Regions from separate parts of the Staphylococcus sp. SUC_1.2 genome, predicted to be linked through region 1. Evidence: riboswitches for the same ligand, from Rfam matches in the RefSeq annotation. Region 1 holds a riboswitch; each other region holds the start of a gene.

Region 1 (4,904 bases):
GTTTATAAGATGGATCTTCTTCCATATCTCCACGTCTTTTTACTTCATAATTTTTAAACGTATTAAATATTTCTTCACCTTGACCATCGTTTTTCGATAAGAATCCATTAAATGCATTTTTTTCATTATCAAATAATAATTCTCTTGATACGACGATGATTTGTTCATCAAATTTAGACATAGTTAACTCCTTGAAATTAATATTCTTTTTTTAATAGTTTAACAAACCAATGATTTAAATCACAATGATATTTAACTGGTTCGTTTACTTATCATAATTCTATTAAAGAATATTTGATGAATAAAAGTAAATAAAAAAAGCCAATAAGGTTTTATAGTTACCTTATTGGCTTTTAAATATGAATTATTTTAAAGCATCTTTAGCTTTTGATACTAATTCACCGAAAGCTTTATCGTCTGAAATAGCAATTTCAGAAAGCATTTTACGGTTAATGTTAATGTCAGCCTTTTTCAAGCCGTTCATTAAACGAGAATAGCTGATATCATGTTGACGTGCAGCTGCATTAATACGTGTAATCCATAATTTACGGAAATCACGTTTACGTTGACGACGGTCACGGAATGCGTATTGACCTGATTTCATCACTTGTTGTTTTGCTACTTTATATAATGTATGTTTTGAACCGAAGTAACCTTTAGCCAATTTAATCGTTTTTTTACGACGTGCTCTTGTTACTGTTCCACCTTTAACTCGTGGCATGTTAAATTCCTCCTTAAATATATCGCTTTATCATCGTTCGAAAGTAATATTAATTATTTTTTGTAAGCTAACAATTGTTTTACGCGTTTCATATCGCTTTTAGATACTAGTTTAGCTTTACGTAATTTACGTTTTTGTTTAGTATTTTTATTTGCAAATAAGTGAGATGTGAAAGCTCTAGAACGTTTTAATTGACCTGAACCAGTTCTTTTAACACGTTTAGCTGCTCCACGGTGAGTTTTCATTTTTGGCATGATTCATTTCCTCCTAATAAAAGTAAATTATTTTTCGTTTACAGGCGCTAACATAATAAACATTTGGCGCCCTTCCATTTTAGGTTTTTGTTCAACAGTGGCAATATCTTTACATTCGTCTGCAAATTTTTCTAAAACACGTTGACCAATTTCTTTGTGTGTAATTGCACGACCTCTGAAACGAATAGAAACTTTACATTTGTCACCTTTAGTTAAGAATTTACGTCCATTTTTCAACTTAGTTTGGAAATCGTGTTCCTCAATAGTTGGACTTAAACGAATTTCTTTAACATTGATAACTTTTTGTTTTTTCTTCATTTCTTTTTCTTTTTTCTGTTGTTCGAATTTATATTTACCATAATCCATAATTCTTGCAACAGGTGGTTTAGCATTTGGTGCAACAACTACTAAATCTAATTCAACTCTTTCAGCCATCTCAAGAGCTTCTCTTTTAGATTTAACACCAATTTGGTCACCATTTTGGCCAATTAAACGTAATTCTTTTGCGCGAATTTTTTCGTTAACTTGCGTTTGATTTTTTGCTATGGTTGACACCTCCCAAAATTTTACGAAATTTTCCCAAGCAAAAAGAGCGGACAATATTTGCCCGCTCTTCACTCATACACAATAATTGTGTGACATGATTAACCTGCCAACAGCTTTTTGCGTCGCTACAGGTGAGAAACGGGTGTTTCTACTTGGTTCGTTTCGTAATCAACGATACTAATCATATCAAGTTTTATTAAGCATGTCAATTGTTTTTTGAAATTAGTGATGTTTTACTTCATTCATTGAGACATCTTGGCTTAAATCAACTTCTTCAAGAGGTATTTTTTTAGTTTTATATCTTAATTTATGATAAATAAAGAATACTAAAAATACTGGAATACCCATATACGTAATAATAAATCGATTAAGATCAAAGTGCCCTGTTTTAATGAAATCCACATCTTGTCCAACAATCACAATCACACACAATATACCTGCAAATATTGGACCGAATGGGAACCATTTCGCTTTATATTTCAATTCTGATTTACGATGATGTTGAACATTAAATGCTCGTCTAAAGCGATAATGACTTACTGCAATACCTACCCAAGCAATAAAGCCTGTCATACCACTGGCAGCTACAATGTATTCATAAGCATTTCCGCTTAATTTTTGTACTAAGAAAATAACGACTACAAGTACACCAGTAGCAATCAATGATAAATATGGCACGCCGTGTTTATTCGTTTTACCAAACGAAGCGAATGCTAATTTATCTTTACTCATTGAATATAACATACGTGTTGATGCATACATCCCTGAATTACCAGCTGATAATACTGAAGTTAAAATAACTGCATTCATAAATGAAGCAGCGAATGCTAAGCCTGCATTTTTAAAGACAAGGGTAAATGGAGATGTTGCAACATCGTTATCTCCACCCATTAAAGCATTACTATTATAAGGAATTAACATACCAATAACAAAGATGGCTAAGATGTAAAATAATAATATTCTCCAAAAAACTTGTTTAATTGCTTTTGGGACAGCACGTTCTGGATTCTCAGATTCTCCAGCAGTAATACCTATTAATTCAGTACCTTGGAATGAGAAACCAGCAACTAAGAATACACCTAGGATTGAAAGTAAACTACCGCCAAGATTTCCACCTAGGATTGGCCCATCACCTTTAGTAAATGTCTCAAATCCTACAAAATGTCCACCCATAATTCCTAATATAGTTAAAATACCAATAATTATAAAAATAATTACTGTAATCACTTTTATAAGTGCAAACCAATATTCACTTTCACCATATACTCTTACAGATAAAGAGTTTAATGCGAAAATAATAACTATAAAGATACAACTCCATACCCATGCTGGTATCCCTGCCATAGGTGTCCAATACTGTATGACTTGCGCTGCAATAGTTACATCTGCCGCTACAGTAATTACCCAGTTAAACCAATAGTTCCAACCTAATGCGAATCCTAATGATGGATCTACAAATCGTGTTGCATAGGTACTAAATGAACCTGAAACAGGTAAATACGTAGCCATTTCTCCTAAAGAAGTCATTAAAAAGAATACCATAGCTCCAATAATTGCATATGCAATAAGCGCACCTAATGCACCAGCATCGTGAATAGCACCACCTGATGTCATAAATAGGCCTGTACCGATACAGCCTCCCATTGCAATCATAGAGATATGACGATCTTTTAACCCTCTCTTCATACCGCTATCTTGATTTTCAACTTTACTCATATAAGCTCCCTTTCTTAATGTAGAGGTTAGCTAAGTATTTATTTGTTATGTGAAGATAATTAACATATTTAATTTTTATAAATGATATGTAAATCAAATTACAAATTAAAAAATAGGTACATACCGTTAAGATATGCACCCATTACTTAATCTATATCGGTAGCACATCACAAACTGTGACAGTACAGTTTCTATTCGATAACTGTCCCAACAAATCATAAGTATGGTTATCATTTGTTTCGGCATCTTTACCTTTCATACTTTCAACATACGTTCCATATCAACTTCTGAAGTATTACTTTTTAAAGATGCAACCTCTAACTCATTTTTATTTAACTACTTTGTAATATACATTAAGGATATTATTTTATCAAGACTATCTACGTTTTTTTAGACGAATTTCATCTACTAAGTTCCAGATAAATTCATCTCTTTCTATTGTTTCTTGATCTTGTGAGCCATACTTACGAACATTTACTTCGTTGTTTTCAACTTCTTTATCTCCTACTACAATTTGATAAGGAATTTTTTGCATTTGTGCCTCTCGAATTTTATAGCCCATTTTTTCGTTACGATCATCAATTTCTACACGAACACCTTGAGATTTTAATTCATCTTGTAAATTTCTCGCATAGTCGTAATGTAAATCTACATTTACTGGAATAATCTCAACTTGTTTTGGAGCTAACCATGTTGGGAAAGCACCTTTAGTTTCTTCAGTTAAGAAAGCTACAAAACGTTCCATAGTTGAAACTACGCCACGATGAATAACAACAGGTCGGTGATTTTCACCATCACTACCAATATAAGAAAGATCAAATCGTTCAGGTAGTAAGAAATCAAGTTGTGCAGTTGAAAGGGTTTCTTCTTTACCCATTGCAGTTTTAACTTGAACATCTAATTTAGGACCATAGAATGCTGCTTCTCCAATAGCTTCAACATATGGTAAGCCCATTTCATCTACTGCTTCTTTAAGCATAGACTCAGCTTTATTCCACATGTCATCATCGTCCATATATTTTTCTTTATCTTCAGGATCTCTGTAACTTAATCTGAATGTGTAATCTTCAAAACCAAAGTCTTCATAAACATCTTGTATCATATGAACAACGCGTTTGAATTCATCTTTAATTTGGTCAGGACGTACAAAGATATGAGAATCATTTAAAGTCATACCTCTTACACGTTGTAAGCCTGATACTGCACCACTTGCTTCATATCTATGCATAGTACCTAATTCAGCAATACGAATTGGTAATTCACGATAAGAATGTGGTTTATTATTATAAACCATCATATGATGTGGACAGTTCATTGGACGTAATACCATTTCTTCAGTTTCATCTAATTTCATTGGTGGGAACATATCATCTCTATAGTGATCCCAATGACCTGAAGTTTTATAAAGTTCAACGTTAGCTAGAACTGGAGTATATACATGATCATATCCCATGCTTACTTCCTTATCTACAATATAACGTTCAATTTCACGGCGAATTGTTGCACCATTTGGTAACCATAGTGGAAGACCAGCACCAACAAGTTGATTATTTGTAAATAATTCTAAATCTTTACCAATACGACGATGATCACGTTCACGACGTTCCTCTAACATGTCTAAATGTGCTTTTAAATCTTTTTTATCAAAGAAAGCAGTACCATATATA
Region 2 (4,904 bases), on a different contig from region 1:
CGATGAGCCTACCAATGGTCTTGATATTCCTGCCATTAGTTGGTTAGAAGATTTTTTAATTAACTTTGAAAATACTGTCATCGTCGTATCTCATGATCGTCATTTCTTAAATAATGTATGTACACATATTGCAGATTTAGATTTTGGCAAAATCAAAGTCTATGTTGGTAACTATGATTTTTGGTATCAATCAAGTCAACTTGCTCAAAAAATGGCTCAAGAACAAAATAAGAAAAAAGAAGAAAAAATTAAAGAATTACAAGACTTCATTGCTCGTTTCTCTGCGAATGCGTCAAAATCAAAACAAGCAACTAGTCGTAAGAAGCAATTAGAGAAAATTGAACTTGATGATATTCAACCATCTTCAAGACGTTATCCTTATGTGAAATTCACCCCAGAAAGAGAAATTGGTAACGATTTATTAGTAGTTGATGGTATCTCAAAAACAATTGATGGTGAAAAAGTTTTAGATAACATTTCATTCACTATGAATCCAAATGATAAAGCTATTTTAATTGGCGATAGTGAAATTGCTAAAACTACCCTATTAAAAATACTTGCTGGTGAAATGGAACCAGATGAAGGTTCATTTAAATGGGGAGTGACAACTTCATTAAGCTATTTCCCTAAAGATAATTCTGATTTCTTCGAAGGCGTAGATATGAATTTAGTTGAATGGTTACGTCAATATGCTCCTGAAGATGAACAAACTGAAACATTTTTACGTGGCTTCTTAGGACGTATGTTATTTAGCGGTGAAGAAGTTAAGAAAAAAGCAAGTGTATTATCAGGTGGAGAGAAAGTACGTTGTATGTTAAGTAAAATGATGCTTTCAAGTGCCAATGTTTTACTACTTGATGAGCCAACGAATCATCTTGATTTAGAAAGCATTACAGCTGTTAATGATGGATTAGCTTCATTCAAAGGATCAATTATCTTTACTTCATATGATTTTGAATTTATTAATACAATCGCTAATCGTGTGATTGACTTGAACCAACCAGGTAGTTTATCTAAAGAATTGCCATATGAAGAATATCTAAAAGAAATTGGTGTGTTACAAAAATAAAATAACAGGATTTTAATAAGGTATCTTCTATTTTTAAAATTTAAACTATGCATAAAACTGTCGATAAATAACGAACTTTATCGACAGTTTTTTTATAAAATACTATTATTTTCGAATTATTGTTATTATTTACACAAATTACTTATTATTACTATCTCTTTTCTTTAACAGTAATATTACTTTAATAATTTTCAGTTTATTTCAAAAAATCACAAAAATCGGTTTACAGTTAAAAGGTGCTTATGTATAATTAAAAACATAGTAATTGAATAAGAAATTGATGAGGCGCATCAATCATTAGTATATATTAGAATACTGTCTGCCACGGCTAATATAGAAAGGGTGCGATGCCGAAACGAATTGCAACCGCAGTAAGCGTTCGTTGGACTTTGTGGTTAAGAGCTGAGAGTTTGTCATTATTATTTAATAATGGAGTGCATCACTTGTATATAAATTACGAGCAAGTTCGCACATTCCGAACTTGCTCTTTTTTATGACGTGTGCCCCTAAATTCTAGGAGGTAAAATCTTGAAACGACGTGTTTTGAAGTTCGGTGGTTCATCTGTCGCCGATTTTACAAAGATAAAAAATATTGCAGAAATGCTTAAACGCCGTGTAGATGACGGTGAACAACTTATTGTTGTCGTAAGTGCTATGGGCAAAACAACAGATCAATTAATGGAAAATGTTTCCCATCTTACAACAACACCAAAAGATGAAGAACTTGCTCTATTATTAACAACTGGTGAACAACAAACAGTTTCTTATTTGTCGATGGTATTAAATGATATTGGCGTAAGTGCTAGAGCTATGACTGGATATCAAGCAGGTATCAAAACAGTAGGTCATCATTTAAAAAGTCGAATTGCAGAAATTAATCCTGAAACATTTAACAAGGAATTTAAAGACAAGGATGTTTTAGTTGTAGCAGGTTTCCAAGGAGTGAACGACGAATTAGAGTTAACTACGCTTGGTCGTGGTGGTTCAGATACGACTGCTGTTGCATTAGCAGCTAGTAATCAAATCCCTTGTGAAATTTACACTGATGTTGATGGCGTTTATGCTACTGATCCAAGAATTTTGAGTGAGGCAAAACGTTTAGATTATGTGTCTTATGAAGAAATGATGGAAATGAGCGCTTTAGGTGCCGGTGTGTTAGAAACAAGAAGTGTAGAACTTGCTAAAAATTATGATATCCCCTTGTATTTAGGTAGAACGTTATCAAATGTGAAAGGAACATGGATTATGCCAAGAACAGAAATATTAGAAAAAAAAGCCGTAACTGGAGTTGCATTAGATACACATATGATGCATGTAACAATTAGTTACCCTCTTCCAGATAATCGCCTTCTAACTCAATTATTTACTGCTTTAGATGAAGGTTCAGTTAATGTGGATATGATTTCTCAAATCGTAAATGTTGAAGGTTTACAACTATCTTTTTCTATTAAAGATAGTGATGTACAACAAATTTCAAGTATCTTAGAGGAACTTTCTACAACATTTGATGCTTTAGATTATAAAATTAATGAAGCTTACGTCAAAATTTCGTTAATTGGTTCAGGAATGCGTGATATGTCTGGTGTAGCTTCAAAAGCATTTATTACGTTAATTAATTCTAATATTCCATTTTATCAAACAACAACTTCTGAAATTAGTATTTCTTATGTTATTGATGCAGAAAATGGAAATAAAGCGGTTGAAGTTCTATACGATGCTTTTGATATTTAAACTTAAGTTAAAATAAGTAATTCAAAATTCAATTAATATTTAAATGGAGTGATTCTTTTATGACAAGATTAGCAGTAGTTGGAGCAACAGGATTAGTCGGAACAAAAATGTTAGAAACAATTGATCGTAAACATATCCAATTTGATGAGTTGGTATTATTCTCATCAGCAAGATCAGCAGGTAAAGAAATTGAGTTTCAAGGGAAAACATATACAGTTCAAGAACTTACAGAAGAAGCAGCAAGTGAAAAATTTGATTACGTGCTAATGAGTGCAGGTGGCGGAACAAGTAAACAATTTGCCCCTATTTTCGAAAAAGCTGGAGCAATTGTTATTGATAATTCAAGTCAATGGCGTATGACAAACGATGTGGATTTAATTGTACCAGAAGTTAACCAACCAGAATTTAAACGTGGTATCATTGCTAATCCTAACTGCTCAACAATTCAGTCGGTCGTGCCACTTAAAGTTTTATACGATGCTTTTGGATTAAAACGTGTAGCTTATACAACATATCAAGCAGTTTCGGGTTCAGGGGTTAAAGGTAAGAGAGACTTAGCTGAAGGTGCGAATGGTAAAGCTCCAGAAGCTTATCCACATCCTATTTATAATAATGTTTTACCACATATTGATGTTTTTTTAGAAGATGGATATACAAAAGAAGAGCAAAAAATGATTGATGAAACACGAAAAATTTTAGGACAACCTGACTTACGTGTGACTGCAACATGTGCACGTGTACCTGTTCAAGATAGTCATAGCGTAGAAATTGATGTTACTCTTGATAAAGAGGCAACAGTTCAAGAAATTAAAGATTTATTTGAAAACGATAATCGTGTTGTTTTAGTAGACAATCCTGAAAATAATGAATATCCTTTAGCTATTAATTCAACAGGTAAAGATGAAGTGTTTGTAGGTAGAATTCGTCGTGATGACTCACTTGATAATACTTTCCATGTTTGGTGTACTTCAGATAACCTACTTAAAGGTGCAGCTTTAAATGCAGTTCAAGTGTTAGAACAAGTCATTAAATTAAAAGGAGCTAGATAATATGGCACATATTTTTGAAGGTGTAGGTGTAGCGCTTGCTACTCCATTTACTAATAATGAAGTTGACTATAAAGCATTAGAACGACATGTTCAATTTTTACTTGATAATAATGTTAAAGCAATTATTGTAAACGGCACTACAGCAGAGAGCCCTACTTTAACAGAAGAAGAGAAAGAAAAAGTACTTCAAGCGGTGATTAAACAAGTTAATCATCAAGTGGCTATTATCGCTGGAACTGGTACAAATAATACAGCTAAATCTATTCAAGCTTCATTACGTGCTAAAGAATTAGGTGTAGATGGTATTATGTTAATCACACCTTACTATAATAAAACGAATCAACGTGGCTTAATTAAACATTTTGAAACCATCGCGAATGAAGTTAAGTTACCTGTTGTTTTATATAATGTACCTTCAAGAACGAATATGACAATTGATCCTGAAACAGTCGAAACATTAAGTCATAATGATTACATTGTAGCTATTAAAGATGCTACAAATGACTTTAACTATTACGAAGAAGTGAAAAAACGTATTCATCAAGATGAATTTGCTTTTTACAGTGGTAATGATGATAATGTCGTAGAATTCTATAATCGTGGAGGTAATGGCGTAATTTCTGTCATTGCTAACGTTATTCCGAAAGAATTTCAAGCACTTTATGATGCTAAACAAAATGGGAAAGAAATTGAGAAAGACTTTGAACCGATAGGTCAATTGTTAGATGCACTTTCAGTTGATGTCAACCCTATTCCAATTAAAGCTCTAACAAGTCATTTAGGATTTGGAAATTATGAATTAAGATTACCTTTATTACCACTAGAGAAAGAAAAAGCAAATGTATTAGTGAATGCTTATAAAGCATTTAAAACGGAGGAATAAAAATGAAAATTTTACTCATTGGATATGGCACAATGAATCAACGCGTTGCCAGATTAGCAGAAGAAAAAGGTCATGAGATTGTTGGTACAATTGAGCCAGAAGAACATCAACATTCACCATATAAAGCTTATCATCATATTGCAGACGCACAAAATGAAGCCGATGTAGCGAT
Region 3 (4,904 bases), on a different contig from region 1:
TATGGGGATGTTAAGTTTGGAGTTGGCCCTGTTATAGACGGTGGATTCTATTATGATTTTGATATGGATGAAAAGGTTTCGTCAGATGACTTTGAAAAAATTGAAAAAACGATGAAACAAATTGTTGATGAAAATCATAAAATTGAACGTAAAGTTGTATCAAGAGAAGAAGCTAAATCATTCTTCAAAGATGATCCTTATAAATTGGAATTAATAGACGCTATACCTGAAGATGAAAGTGTTACTTTGTATTCGCAAGGTGAATTTACTGATTTATGTCGTGGTGTACACGTTCCTTCAACTTCAAAAATCAAAGAATTTAAATTACTTTCAACTGCCGGTGCATATTGGCGTGGTGACAGCAATAACAAAATGTTACAGCGTATTTATGGTACAGCATTCTTTGATAAAAAAGATTTGAAAGCACATTTAGAGATGCTTGAAGAGCGTCGTGAGCGTGATCACCGTCGAATTGGTAAAGATTTAGAGCTATTCACTAATAATCAATTAGTAGGTGCAGGTCTTCCATTATGGTTGCCTAATGGTGCTACAATTCGTAGAGAAATTGAACGTTATATAGTTGATAAAGAGGTAAGTATGGGTTATGACCACGTATATACTCCAGTGTTAGCAAATGTTGAGTTATACAAAACTTCTGGACACTGGGATCATTATAGAGATGATATGTTCCCACCAATGAAATTAGATGAAACAGAAGAAATGGTATTACGACCTATGAATTGTCCACATCATATGATGGTCTATAATAATCGTCCTCATTCTTATCGTGAACTACCTATCCGTATTGCAGAATTAGGAACTATGCACAGATATGAAGCTAGTGGTGCTGTATCAGGATTACAACGTGTACGTGGAATGACATTAAACGATTCACACATATTTGTTAGACCTGATCAAATTAAAGATGAATTTAAACGTGTTGTTAACATGATTCAAGAAGTATATAGTGACTTTGGCTTTGAAGATTACACATTCAGATTAAGTTACAGAGATCCAGAAGATAAAGAGAAGTATATGGATGATGATGAAATGTGGAACAAAGCTGAAACTATGTTAAAAGAAGCAGTCGATGAAATGGGATTACCATATGTTGAAGCAATTGGTGAAGCGGCATTCTATGGTCCAAAACTAGATGTTCAAGTTAAGACTGCTATGGGTAAAGAAGAAACTTTATCAACTGCTCAAATTGATTTCTTATTGCCAGAACGTTTTGAACTAACATACATCGGTAGCGATGGTGAAAATCATCGTCCAGTAGTTATTCATCGTGGCGTAGTTTCAACTATGGAACGATTTGTAGCGTTCTTAACTGAAGAAACTAAGGGTGCATTCCCAACTTGGTTAGCACCTAAACAAGTTGAAATAATACCTGTTAATGTTGACTTACATTATGACTATGCTAGAAATTTACAAGATGAATTAAAATCACAAGGTGTACGTGTAGAAATTGATGACCGTAATGAAAAAATGGGGTACAAAATTCGTGAAGCACAAATGCAAAAAATACCTTATCAAATAGTTGTTGGTGATAAAGAAGTTGAAAACAATCAAGTCAATGTACGTAAATACGGCTCTCAAGATCAAGAAACAGTTGAAAAAGATGAATTTATTTGGAATTTAGTAGATGAAATTCGTTTGAAAAAACATAGATAGTATTGATAAAAATGATAGCTTAATGTATATTACTATATAGTTAATTAAAAAAAGAGTTAGAGGTTGCGTCTTTAATTAGTAACACTTCAGAAGTTATTAAGGAACGTATGTTGAAAGTGTGGAAGGTAAAGATGCCGAAATGAATGATACCCTTAATTATCATTTGTTGGGACAGTTATCGAATAGAAACTGTACTGTCACAATTTGTGATGTGCTACCGACATAGATTAAGCAGATGGTTGCATATCTAAAGGTATGCAACCATTTTTTTATGCTTTAAAGAATTATAAACTATTTGGAAGTATAATTTGAATGCGTTCATAATCATCGCATAACACAACAAAACTATTTTAGTTAGCCTCTACTGTAAGAAAGGGAGCTTCTATGAAAAAAGTCGAAAATCAAGATGATGGAATCAAAAGAGGACTGAAGGACCGCCATATTTCTATGATAGCAATGGGTGGTTGTATCGGTACCGGATTATTTATGACCTCTGGGGGAGCAATACACGATGCAGGGGCATTAGGTGCTTTAATTGCATATGCGATTATTGGAGCTATGGTATTCTTCCTCATGACATCTTTAGGTGAAATGGCAACGTATTTACCAGTGCCTGGTTCATTTAGTACTTACGCAACACGTTTTGTAGATCCATCTTTAGGATTTGCGCTAGGTTGGAACTATTGGTTTAACTGGGTTATTACAGTTGCAGCAGATGTAACCATTGCTGCACAAGTCATTCAATATTGGACACCTATGGCTGGTATTCCAGCATGGGTTTGGAGTTGTATATTCTTAGTTATTATATTCGCACTAAACTCTTTATCTGTTAGAGTTTATGGTGAAAGTGAATATTGGTTCGCTTTAATCAAAGTTGTAACAGTCATTATCTTTATCATTATTGGTCTTTTAACGATACTAGGTATTATGGGTGGAGAATTTGTAGGTTTCGAGACATTTACGAAAGGTGACGGACCAATTCTAGGTGGTAACTTAGGTGGAAGTTTATTATCAATTCTAGGCGTCTTCCTAGTTGCTGGATTCTCATTCCAAGGTACAGAGTTAATTGGTATTACAGCTGGAGAATCTGAAAATCCAGAACGCGCTGTACCTAAAGCTATTAAACAAGTATTCTGGAGAATATTATTATTCTACATATTAGCAATATTTGTTATAGGTATGTTAATCCCTTACGATAGTAATGCATTGATGGGTGGCGATGATAATATTGCTACTTCTCCATTTACACTCGTGTTTAAAAATGCTGGGTTAGCTTTTGCGGCATCATTTATGAATGCAGTTATTTTAACATCAGTTTTATCAGCAGGTAATTCAGGTATGTATGCATCAACACGAATGTTATATTCTATGAGTAAAGATAAATTAGCTTTCCATTCATTTGGTAAAACGAATAAATATGGTGTGCCATACTTATCTTTATTTGCGACAGCGATTTTAGTTGTTATTATTTTCTTAGTGCAAAAACTAAGTGGTGACGCATATGAATATATTGTTGCTGCAAGTGGTATGACAGGCTTTATCGCATGGGTAGGTATTGCAATTAGTCACTACAGATTTAGAAGAGCTTTCGAAAAACAACATCATAGTAAAAGGGAGTTGAAGTATAAAGCTAAATGGTTCCCATTCGGTCCTATATTCGCAGGCTTGCTCTGTGTGATTGTCATAATCGGGCAAGATGTTGATTTTATTAAAACAGGTCATTTCGATTTAAATCGCTTCATTATCACATATATGGGAATCCCAGTTTTCTTAGTATTCTTTATTTATCATAAATTGAGATATAAAACGAAGATAATTCCATTAGATAAAGTAGATTTAAGACAAGATGTTTCAATGGATGAAGTAAAACATCACTAATATTAAAATAATTGTTGACTTATATGATATACACTGATATGATAATTAACGTTGAATACGAAACGTACCAAGTAGAAACACCCGTTTCTCACCTGTAGCGACGCATCAAGCAGTTGGCAGGTTAATCATGTCACACATTATATGTGTATGAGAGAAGAGCGGGCATTCTATGCTCGCTCTTTTTGCTTGGAAAATTTCGTAAAATTTTGGGAGGTGTCAACCATAGCAAAAGATCAAACGCAAGTTAACGAAAAGATTCGCGCTAAAGAATTACGTTTAATTGGCCAAAATGGTGACCAAATTGGTGTTAAATCAAAACGAGAAGCAATAGAAATGGCTGAACATGTTGAATTAGATTTAGTAGTTGTAGCACCAAATGCTAAACCACCTGTTGCAAGAATTATGGATTATGGTAAATACAAATTCGAACAGCAGAAAAAAGAAAAAGAAATGAAAAAGAAACAAAAAGTTATCAATGTTAAAGAAATACGCCTAAGTCCAACTATTGAGGAACATGATTTCCAAACTAAGTTGAAAAATGGTCGTAAATTCTTATCTAAAGGCGATAAATGTAAAGTTTCTATTCGTTTCAGAGGTCGTGCAATCACTCATAAGGAAATTGGTCAGCGCGTATTAGAAAAATTCGCTGACGAATGTAAAGATATTGCCACTGTTGAACAGAAACCTAAAATGGAAGGGCGTCAAATGTTTATCATGTTAGCGCCTATTAACGAAAAATAATTCACTATTATTAGGAGGAAATGAATCATGCCAAAAATGAAAACTCACCGTGGAGCAGCTAAACGTGTTAAAAGAACTGGTTCAGGTCAATTAAAACGTTCAAGAGCTTTCACATCACACTTATTTGCAAATAAAAACACTAAACAAAAACGTAAATTACGTAAAGCTAAATTAGTTTCTAAAAGCGATATGAAACGAGTAAAACAATTATTAGCTTATAAAAAATAATTGTAATTGATAAATGTACGATAATTAATTGTTATATCTAAGGAGGAATTTAATATGCCACGAGTTAAAGGTGGAACAGTAACAAGAGCACGTCGTAAAAAAACGATTAAATTAGCTAAAGGTTACTTCGGTGCTAAACACACATTATATAAAGTAGCAAAACAACAAGTAATGAAATCAGGTCAATACGCTTTCCGTGACCGTCGTCAACGTAAACGTGATTTCCGTAAATTATGGATTACACGTATTAACGCAGCTGCACGTCAACATGACATGAGCTATTCAAGATTAATGAACGGCTTGAAAAAAGCTGACATCAATATTAACCGTAAAATGCTTTCTGAAGTTGCTATTTCAGATGAAAAAGCTTTCGCAGAGTTAGT

What was found. A riboswitch is a leader RNA that binds a small molecule or an ion and turns the genes downstream of it on or off. The one in region 1 is predicted to bind lysine.
Region 2: it holds a riboswitch for lysine, as region 1 does, so the genes downstream of both, NR218_RS10355 (aspartate kinase) here and NR218_RS00910 (amino acid permease) in region 1, are expected to answer to the same signal.
Region 3: it holds a riboswitch for lysine, as region 1 does, so the genes downstream of both, NR218_RS02785 (amino acid permease) here and NR218_RS00910 (amino acid permease) in region 1, are expected to answer to the same signal.

The regions. Positions count from the first base shown of each region.
Region 1 is NZ_JANJPM010000001.1:170,637-175,540, forward strand. It holds gene NR218_RS00890 (NUDIX domain-containing protein) at 1-181, opposite strand, end outside; gene rplT (50S ribosomal protein L20) at 365-721, opposite strand; gene rpmI (50S ribosomal protein L35) at 775-975, opposite strand; gene infC (translation initiation factor IF-3) at 1,003-1,530, opposite strand; ribosomal protein L20 leader region at 1,554-1,681, opposite strand; gene NR218_RS00910 (amino acid permease) at 1,744-3,237, opposite strand; lysine riboswitch at 3,390-3,565, opposite strand; gene thrS (threonine--tRNA ligase) at 3,614-4,904, opposite strand, start outside.
Region 2 is NZ_JANJPM010000031.1:18,319-23,222, reverse strand. It holds gene NR218_RS10360 (ABC-F family ATP-binding cassette domain-containing protein) at 1-1,069, shown strand, start outside; lysine riboswitch at 1,342-1,517, shown strand; gene NR218_RS10355 (aspartate kinase) at 1,595-2,800, shown strand; gene NR218_RS10350 (aspartate-semialdehyde dehydrogenase) at 2,860-3,849, shown strand; gene dapA (4-hydroxy-tetrahydrodipicolinate synthase) at 3,851-4,732, shown strand; gene dapB (4-hydroxy-tetrahydrodipicolinate reductase) at 4,735-4,904, shown strand, end outside.
Region 3 is NZ_JANJPM010000005.1:4,715-9,618, reverse strand. It holds gene thrS (threonine--tRNA ligase) at 1-1,674, shown strand, start outside; lysine riboswitch at 1,724-1,899, shown strand; gene NR218_RS02785 (amino acid permease) at 2,059-3,552, shown strand; ribosomal protein L20 leader region at 3,616-3,743, shown strand; gene infC (translation initiation factor IF-3) at 3,766-4,293, shown strand; gene rpmI (50S ribosomal protein L35) at 4,321-4,521, shown strand; gene rplT (50S ribosomal protein L20) at 4,576-4,904, shown strand, end outside.